Regions from separate parts of the Streptococcus sp. KHUD_017 genome, predicted to be linked through region 2. Evidence: predicted binding sites of a transcription regulator. Region 2 holds the regulator's gene; each other region holds the start of a gene.
What was found. The regulator Rex, encoded in region 2, represses fermentation and respiration genes when NADH is low (regulators of the CRP and FNR family bind a similar motif). The targets are predictions, from matches to a motif close to TTGTGAANTANTTCACAA.
Positions count from the first base shown of each region.

Region 1 (3,282 bases), 680 kb from region 2:
TAAAACGTGGAACCTATATTATAGAGATAACTTTACAAGGAGATAGTAGTAACCAAACAATTTCTGGAGTTCTAACTAAGACACGTGCTTCTGAAGATATTACTGAAAAGCCCGAAGAAACTATAAAAGTAGATTATATTAACGGGGAATTTATCTTTTCTGATGAGAAGAAGGCGAAAGAACTGTGGCCTTTTGATGGATTTTTATTTCAAAAGTTAACAGTTAATCACTCTTTTCTATCTTCATTGTCTATGAAATCTAAAAATTATAATGGTAATAATGGGGCATTTGATATTGATTATTTAGTTCGGAATCAAACTATCAATCAGTATTTTAAAAAAGATGAAAATGAACAAGCAACATTAAGTTTTGGAAGCTCATACCGAAACGACGATTATTACTATTATTCAATAACTGTTCACTATGATAATGTTTATACATTTATAGAAACGGTATCGAATTAAAAGGAAATAAAATGAAAGATGAAAAATATGTGAACAGTGGAATTGCTACTTTAGATGCAGCAAATATTACTTTTGATGATTTTGAGATGCCCTTTCCTTTGCAAAAAAATGGATATCCAAACTGTTCCTAATCTTGTGCTCTATTAAAACAGGGCAAATCACACTATTTAGAGCAGAGAGTATTCCTAGTCTTGATGAAAGATTAGTTTAACTAACACAAAATGACTCTGGAAATTGGAATCATAGAGATGATAAAAGAGGTTGGATTATTTTCCAACCTCTTTTTTTTATCTTAATGGAATTGCATACCACCATCGACGATAATGGTTTGACCTGTAATGTAGTTTGAATCTGGTCCAGCAAGGAAGCTAACAGCTGCAGCGACATCTTCTGGCTCAGATAGGCGTTTCAATGTAATATCTTTTGCGAATGTTTGCATACCCCATTCGTCGTCTTTTCCTGCATTTTTCCCAACTTCGTGAGCGATATCATACATCATTGGTGTTTTAACGATACCTGGAGCATAAGCGTTAACAGTGATGCCTGAATCAGCTAAATCACGCGCCAATGTTTGAGTAATGCCACGAACAGCGAATTTTGTACCACCATAAACAGTCAAGTTTGGATTTCCAACAACACCTGCTTGAGAAGTAGCATTGATGATTTTACCACCGTGACCAAGTGCTTTGAATTGAGCTTGAGCAGCTTGTGCTCCCCAGATTACCCCACCGACGTTAATAGCAAAGGTACGATTGAACTGTTCTTCTGTAATCGTATCTAGAGGTGTAGTCGGAGCGACACCAGCGTTGTTTACCACAACGTTTAAGTCTCCGAAATGGTCTACAACTTTTTGGAAAGCTGCAGCAACCTCTGCTTGTTTAGACACATCAGCCACAACAGCAAAAGCCTTGTCTGCTGACAATTCAGCAACTGCTTTTTCGGCTGTTTCAGCATTGTAGTCTAATACTCCAACCTTAAAACCATCTTGGACCAAGCGTTTTGCGATTGCAAAACCGATTCCTTGACCTGCACCTGTAACAATAGCTACTTTAGACATATGATTCCTCCTTTGGTATCCGTGATACCATTTCAACGTTCATAAAAGAACAGCAAAGGGTTATAAGTGAGTTGTGATAGACTCTAAAAGAAGTCCTATCGCTTTTTAGTATACAACTTTGTGAAATTTGTGTCAAACAAAGACTGGTTTTGGAAAAAATTAACCCTCTAAGAGTGAAAAAACTATCTGAGACTGGAGCTGAAGACTGGCTCAATCTCCTCAAATCAGGTGCCACTTGAGTCTGCTATGATTATCGGAGCAGATATCTCAACTAATAAACCTCTCCGCGATACCATTCAGTTCTTGTCTAATACTGTTGATAAGATTATCGCCTACAGTGCTGAGTTATGAGTATAAGCAAAACAGATTGGATTTTTCCAATCTGTTTTGCTTATCCCCAAAAGCTATCTTCTTCAGCTTGATCTGAAGAGAAGAGCCAAACTTCTTTGATTTTCCCGTCTTCAATACGGAAGAGGTCAATCCCGTTCATATTGAGTTCAGTACCATCAGCCCGTGTTCCAAGAAAAGTAACATTAGCTGCGATTAAATCCTTATTGTCAGAAACCCAATTTGTTATCACCTTAAAGGTTCCATTAGTTTTCTCAGCAAATGTAGCTAGGTGAGTTCCTAGCTTGTCCTTACCAACAACTGTACCAGATATACTATGAGTACCAGGTTGATGCCAGACAATATCGTCTGCCATCGTTTCAAAGACACCAGGAAAGTCACCAGCAATTAGAGCTTGGTTATAAGTATTGAAAATTTCTAAGTTTGTTGACATATCTATTCTCCATTTCTTTTTTATGATATAATTGTAACAGTTACAATCAAAAAAACAAGTAGACACTTTTTCGATAGCTGGTATCAAAAGTAGTACTATTATTGATACTAAAAGATTAATTTTTTTTAAAAAAATAGAAAGAAGATATTTTATGCCAAATAAAGTGAGTGAGTATGGTATTTGTCCATTTGCGACAACGCAGAGGGTTTTAACGGGGAAATGGGCACTGGTAATCATTTATCAGTTGAGTACGGGTACTAAACGATTTAAAGAATTGCAGAGATTATTGCCTGGGATTACTCAAACTATTTTGACACGTCATCTCCGTCAATTAGAAAAGGATAAGATTATTCAACGAAAGGTCTATGCAGAAGTTCCCCCACGAGTTGAGTACAGCTTAACAGAAATGGGACAGGAATTCAGAGTTGTTTTAGATGCTGTCGAGAAATGGGGTCTGGATTATATCAAGTTGCTAAATGCTAGTGAGATAAGCGACTGATAAGCTCTATAGAGGAAATGTATTTTTCTGTTTAATTCCTCAATTAAAAGATAGTAAGGTAAACCATTATTTTCCAAGCACATTTCTTGAAACCCTTTCCTTCTTCTGATAGACTAATACATAGTTTGAAAAAGGAGACTTATCATGAAAAAATTTGTTGCTGAATTAATCGGTACTTTTATGCTTGTGTTCATCGGAACAGGAGCTGTTGTTTTTGGAAATGGTGTTGAAGGACTTGGGCACCTTGGGATTGCTCTTGCCTTTGGTTTAGCAATCGTAGTCGCAGCCTTCTCAATCGGAACTGTTTCAGGTGCTCACTTGAACCCAGCTGTTTCTATCGCTATGTTTGTGAACAAACGTTTGTCATCTTCAGAACTTGTAAACTACATCCTTGGTCAAGTAGTTGGTGCTTTCCTTGCATCTGCTTCTGTATTCTTCCTCTTAGCGAATTCAGGTATGTCAACTGCAAGTCTTGGTGAAA
Region 1 is NZ_CM142175.1:291,747-295,028, forward strand. Features, by position in the region: gene ACVAMZ_RS01405 (hypothetical protein) at 1-464, shown strand, start outside; gene ACVAMZ_RS01410 ((S)-acetoin forming diacetyl reductase) at 757-1,521, opposite strand; gene ACVAMZ_RS01415 (oligoendopeptidase F) at 1,768-1,872, shown strand; gene ACVAMZ_RS01420 (nuclear transport factor 2 family protein) at 1,913-2,302, opposite strand; gene ACVAMZ_RS01425 (winged helix-turn-helix transcriptional regulator) at 2,454-2,801, shown strand; gene ACVAMZ_RS01430 (MIP/aquaporin family protein) at 2,946-3,282, shown strand, end outside.
Region 1: a site for Rex is predicted at 1,640-1,657, ahead of ACVAMZ_RS01410 ((S)-acetoin forming diacetyl reductase). Genes of this name have one in related genera too.

Region 2 (3,282 bases):
TAGGGACTAGCAACTTTTCTTGTACGATAAAGTCAATAATAGCATTGAAGTCTTCAATTTTATAATACTTTTTTGAGTGGATCAAGATATCTCTGTAAAAGACAAGCGAAGAACGAAATCTGCCTTTAAATTTAGCATCTGCCTTTTTACAAAATGGTTTTGCCTTTTTAGACATTTTTTTCAGTTCTTTTTGTTTGTCTTTTAGAGAGAGTTTGTCGAGATACTCTTTATTCTTAGAAAATGATTGGTAACTTTCTGCCGTTAAAAGACTATATAGATTAGAAAGTTGAAAATAAACTTCTATTTTCTTTTCCTTATAGGTTAAGAAATGGTCAATTTCCTTGCTCTTAACAGATGAGAAAACATTAACATCTAAATCTCTCAAAAGGTCATGAGTAGAAGGTGGGGTAAGTTCATTCATAATTAATTAACTAATTTATAATTCATTGACGACATAGTCGAAAAGTGTTTTATCTTTGGGGCGATTTTCGAAGAGAAATTCAGGATGCCATTGAACACCAAGATAAGGGAAGCCGTCCGTAGTTGTAACAGCTTCGATAATACCATCTTTAGGATCATGTGCTACAACCTTAAGATTAGGGGCTAAATCTTTGATGCTCTGATGGTGGAAAGAATTGATATGAGAGATTTCTCCATAGATTTCTCTTAGAATAGTATCTGGTTCGGTGACAAGCCGCTGAGTAGTGTATTCAGCGGAAGTATCTTGCCAATGATCTTCGATATCTTGATAAAGAGACCCACCCATGGCTACGTTAAAAAGTTGAGTACCACGACAGACAGAAAAAATTGGTTTATTTTGCTTGATTGCTTCTTTAATGAGTGCTAACTCAAAAATATCACGTTGAAGGTGGTAGTCGTCGCTATCAATGGCTTTTGGCTCACCATAGTATTTAGGGTCAACGTTTTGTCCACCAGTTAGAATAAGTTTATCAATTAAACTAATGTAGTAACTGGCCATTTCTTCATCACCAATTGGTAGGATAATGGGGATACCTCCAGCTTCCTTAACTCCTTCAACAAAGCCTTTGGCAGCATAACTCATCATAAGATCATCATCTGGATGCGGGGTTTCATTTCCTGTAATCCCAATAACTGGTTTATTCATAAATATTTACACTTTCTAATCCTCTTTACGCATGAAATAGAGGAGGGTTTGAAGTTCGCTTGTAAGATCGACATATTGAACAACTACGTCTTTAGGAAGATGTAGGTGAACAGGAGAAAAACTAAGAATACCTTTGATACCGGCGTCGACTAATAGTTCTGCAACTTCTTGAGATTTAACACTAGGAACAGTAAGAATAGCAGTTTTAACATCACTATCCTTGATTTTGTCCTTTATTTGTGAGATTCCATAGATTGGAACACCATCAGGAGTTTGGGTACCAACCTCAGGATGATCATCTAGGTCAAAAGCCATGATGATTTTCATCTTGTTACGCTCATGAAAACGGTAGTGGAGGAGGGCATGCCCAATATTTCCGATACCTACCAACATAACATTAGTTATAGAATTATCATTTAAAAGATCAGCGAAAAAGTTCATGAGCTTTTTGACATCGTAGCCAAATCCACGACGTCCAAGTTCCCCAAAGTAAGAGAAATCACGGCGAACAGTGGCAGAATCAATTCCAATCGCTTCTGCAATTTGTTTTGAATTGGCTCTTTCAATTTTCTCAGCATTAAATCTTTTAAAAATACGGTAATAGAGAGAAAGTCTCTTTGCTGTTGCTTTAGGAATAGCAGACTGTTTTTCTTTCACAAAATCACAACCTTTCTATCTACTATTTTATAGAAAGCTTGTGAAAATTGCAACAATAACGAAAAAAAAACTAAGAAAAATCTTAGTTTATCTTCGTTTCGTGGTAAGTTCTTAAAAAGCGGTAGAGGTTACCTAGAAGTCCTTGATAGATTTCAACTCCATCATGTGTTAATGAAGTAATATGAGTAGTATCAGGGAGAGTTACACAACCCGATAGAGAGAGCATAAGAGCTTCATAGTCTTCATATTCTTGCACACGCTCCACTTGATAAGAGTCCTTGTAAGTTAATCGAAACATAATGACCTTCTATCTTTCGCTTTTTGTAAATACGCCACGTTCAACCAAGCTATCCATCAAAAAGTAGAATTTCTCTTGGTGGATATGAGTTTCTTCTGATTTGAAGATATCAACTAAACGTAGACCAAATTTATCAGTGATATTGATTTTTACACCAGTTAAGTCTTTGTTGATGATAATCTTAAGTTGGAAACCTTCTCCACTATTTGGAACTTTTTCAAGTAGACGCGTTAATTCATAGTTCCCAACTTTAGTTTCAAAAAAAGTATTATCTTTAAGCGTAAATTTTTTAACAGTTGGACTAAGTGTGTATTCGTAACGACAATTTTTAAGTTTAATCATTTGTTCAAATGCCATTAAGTTTATCCTCCGATGATATTTTTAAGAGTTTTAGCAAGAGTTATCATTTCTTGTTCTGTATTTTGAGGTGAAATGCTGACGCGTACAGACTCGTGTAAGCGAGGGGATTCTTCTCCGTAGAAGGCTTGAAGAACATGGCTGACCTGAACAACACCAGCTGTACAAGCAGAACCTGATGATATAGAAATACCTTCAAGGTCTAAACGAAGCAGTAGTAGATCGTTGCGTTGTCCTGGAAATCCGATATTTAGGACATAAGGGAGTTGCTCTTTACCTTGATTGAGATAATAGGTTGATCCAGCCATTTCAGTTAGAAAAACTTTCTGTAGTTTTTGAACTTTATTAAAGTTAGCCTCTAGATGATCTATATCATCCTTAAGAGCTGCAACCATCCCTATAATTGCGGGAAGGTTTTCTGTCCCTGCTCTTTTTTTCTGTTCTTGATCTCCACCATGTAGATAAGGATCAAAATCTGTAGAAGCAGCGTATAGGAAACCGATACCCTTTGGACCGTGAAATTTATGGGCGGAAGCACTGAGAAAATCAATTCCTAATTCTTCAGGAAAAATCTCCAATTTTCCAATTGCCTGGACAGCATCTACATGATAAGCTGCTGGATGTTCTTTTAGAACTTCACTGATCTCAGCTATTGGCAATAGAGTACCAGTTTCGTTGTTGACATACATAGTTGAAACTAGAATGGTCTCTTCACGCAGTGCATGTTTTACCTGGTCTGCTGTAATTTCTTGATTTTCAGGTTTTAAAATCGTTACTTCAAATCCGAAATTTTCTACCAGATATTCGATTGGCTCAAGAACTGCATGATGCTCGATAGCAGTAG
Region 2 is NZ_CM142175.1:972,527-975,808, reverse strand. Features, by position in the region: gene ACVAMZ_RS04770 (hypothetical protein) at 1-385, opposite strand, end outside; gene ACVAMZ_RS04765 (gamma-glutamyl-gamma-aminobutyrate hydrolase family protein) at 437-1,126, opposite strand; gene ACVAMZ_RS04760 (redox-sensing transcriptional repressor Rex) at 1,142-1,783, opposite strand; gene ACVAMZ_RS04755 (DUF4649 family protein) at 1,866-2,081, opposite strand; gene ACVAMZ_RS04750 (DUF1831 domain-containing protein) at 2,091-2,438, opposite strand; gene ACVAMZ_RS04745 (cysteine desulfurase family protein) at 2,444-3,282, opposite strand, start outside.

Region 3 (3,282 bases), 750 kb from region 2:
GTATCAAACTTGCTGTCATAGGCGTTGGTGATACAGTAGTCCAACTCTTCTGCTGTAAAGTCATCCAAGAAAGCTGACAAGACAAGCTTGGCCACTTCTTGATAAGAAGCGTCTTTCAATGTGTCAAAATCCAAATCAACCTTTGGATAGCTAACTGGAGTAAATAAGCCTCCATCTGTTGCCAAACCTTGCAAAATCGCTTGGCTGGCTGTCACTGTATTTTTCGCATCACGCGTTGATTGATAAACTAATGTCATAAATCTCTATCCTTTATCTATAGTCTCATTCATTATAACATGATTTTTCAGAAAATTCTTCCGTTATAAGAAAATTATAGGCCCAATTCTTCTTTCAGAGGTTCTAAATAAGTCGTTTCACTCTGACCTCTCATCTTAAGACCTTGCTCTGCTATCGCTAGCAAATCTTTGGAGAACTGGACAATCCCAGCTGTTTCTTCATCTGTGAGGTGTTTCTTAGAAAATTGTCTTCTCAAAGACTTGTAGTCACGACCAAAACTTTCAAAGAAAGGAGCTGTTTCTAGGTAAGCTTCAAACTTGTCAAGATTCACCAACAAACCTAGATGAAAGGCTGCTGAAGCAAAAGTTCGGTCTAGTGGCTGGGTACAAACACTCCGAAATTCGACCGTTCCTCGAGTTGTTAAATCTTGGAATTGGTAGCTACGGTGCGTTTGGAAATCCTTTTCTAGAGGAACAAGAAGAGTTTCTTTCCCATTTAGAGTATAGGCAGGAATCTCATCAGTATCTAGGTAATCTCTAGCCCGAATCGGAGAAAAATAATATGTTCCCCCATCTCGTTCTGCTGTAAAAATCGCAGAGCGGTCTAGATAATCAAAGAAATCATCCTCATCTTTGAAGAGTTTTGCATTGACGCCGACGTTCTCTGGATAAATTCCATGCATGGATTCTTCCCAAAAAATATCTCGTGAAATCTGGGTGTCCCAGTCTGCTCCAGAAAACTCAGAATTGGCAAACAGGTAAGCTTTGGCTGCCTCTATCTGTGTGAAAGCATTGATGACACGTAGGTAGTTAGCGGTCGAAACATCCAACTGGACTTGACTCCCGCAGATGAAGGCTCCGTATTGTGGAAAGTCATGTAAATGCGCACTTTCTTGGTGACTCCCCATACTCAGATAATCCATCAGCATCTGATAGCGTGGATAAGCCACAGGTCGATTGTCATTTTGATTCCAGTTTGGGTGAATCCCCCAACCCTGGATAGCATGATTCTTTTCGCCTAGCTTTTCTTGGATTACCTTCATATAGGCCTGAAAACGTCCTTCAACCTCTTGGATATTCTGAGCCCTACCAAAGGCAAATTCCAAGGTTGTGTAGGAAACTTCAAACAGAATCCGATCTTGACTCAACGGTTCTACAAGTTGAATCGGATTGCCCTCCTGGTCTACCTTTTCAACTTCCAGACTGAGAGCATCAACCAAAAAGCGCAACAAATCCTTGCTGACTTCAATATCTGTAGGTTGGCCTTTCGTATGAACGATAGGAAACTCCAACTCAATACCGATGTAGAGATCTGGATTTTCTTTGATATTTTTTAAATAGCGGTCTTTTAATAACTGAATTGAAGGGGACATACATACCTCTCACTCTAACTTCTCATACTAGAAAATAAATTACTCTCTATTATACCAAAAACTCCTAGAGATGGATCTTAGAAAATCTGTTTGCAAGCTCGCCCCCTAGATTTGAGGCCAAACAAGTTCCTATTTATATGAAATTTTATACGAATACGTTAGATATCATTGTTCAAATTTCACAGTCTCATCAACCGGTTAAGCGATTTCATGTATTTTTGCATAAATCTCCTTGCATTATATTAAATATCGTGATATAATTCACATATAAACAAAAAAGAGGGCAGTTCAAATTTGACTTCACTTGAATCACGATTTAAGGCAAGCCCCTTTTCCTCTGCACCTCAACTACTAACCAAGGAGGATAGCTATGAAAGCTGTTGTTGTAAATCCAGAAAGCACTGGTGTTGCTATTGAAGAAAAAGTGCTCCGTCCGCTCGAAACTGGCGAAGCACTTGTTGAAGTTGAGTATTGTGGTGTTTGCCATACAGACCTCCACGTTGCCCATGGTGACTTTGGAAAAGTTCCAGGACGTGTTCTCGGTCACGAAGGGATTGGTATCGTAAAAGAAATCGCTCCTGATGTTAAGAGTCTAAAAGTTGGTGACCGTGTCAGCGTAGCTTGGTTCTTTGAAGGGTGTGGCATGTGTGAATATTGTACAACCGGACGCGAAACCCTTTGCCGTACAGTAAAAAATGCTGGCTACTCAGTTGATGGTGGTATGGCAGAACAATGTATCGTAACTGCAGATTATGCCGTTAAGGTTCCAGAAGGTCTCGATCCAGCCCAAGCTTCTTCAATCACTTGTGCCGGTGTTACTACATACAAGGCTATTAAAGAAGCAAAAGTTGAGCCAGGCCAATGGGTTGTACTCTATGGTGCTGGAGGACTTGGTAACTTAGCTGTTCAATACGCTAAAAAAGTATTCAACGCTCACGTTATCGCAGTAGATATTAACAACGATAAACTTGCTCTAGCTAAAGAAGTCGGTGCTGATATCGTGATTAATGGTCTTGAAGTCGAAGATGTTCCAGGCCTTATCAAAGAAAAAACAAACGGTGGTGCTCACTCAGCTGTCGTAACAGCTGTATCAAAAGTTGCCTTCAACCAAGCAGTTGACTCTGTTCGTGCAGGTGGTCGTGTAGTAGCTGTCGGACTCCCTTCAGAAATGATGGATCTAAGTATCGTTAAAACAGTTCTTGACGGTATTCAGGTCATCGGTTCCCTTGTTGGTACACGTAAAGATTTGGAAGAAGCTTTCCAATTTGGTGCTGAAGGTCTCGTTGTTCCAATTGTTCAAAAACGGCCTGTCGAAGATGCCATTGCTGTCTTTGATGAAATGGCTGCTGGTACCATCCAAGGTCGCATGGTTCTAGACTTTACTCATTAAGATAGATAATAAATTCCAAAACGAGGTAGGGACAAAAGACCCCACCTCGTTTTTTAGCAATAAAATTTTGACATAGCAATTTATTGAACTTAAAGTTCTTTTTTTTTAACGCTCAAGAACACTATTGACAAAACGTCATTTTACTATCCACATTCTTTAAGCATCCAATGGTTGAAGTATAGGGGGCTAGAAATAAGATATCGATTTGGTTCGTCGATTTCTGTACTAGGACTTTTTTATATTAAATTTTTTTACTATTCTCTAGATAAAACCACTAGATGTT
Region 3 is NZ_CM142175.1:224,683-227,964, reverse strand. Features, by position in the region: gene thrC (threonine synthase) at 1-257, opposite strand, end outside; gene ACVAMZ_RS01100 (gamma-glutamylcysteine synthetase) at 332-1,609, opposite strand; gene adhP (alcohol dehydrogenase AdhP) at 1,980-2,999, shown strand.
Region 3: a site for Rex is predicted at 1,859-1,876, ahead of adhP (alcohol dehydrogenase AdhP). Genes of this name have one in related genera too.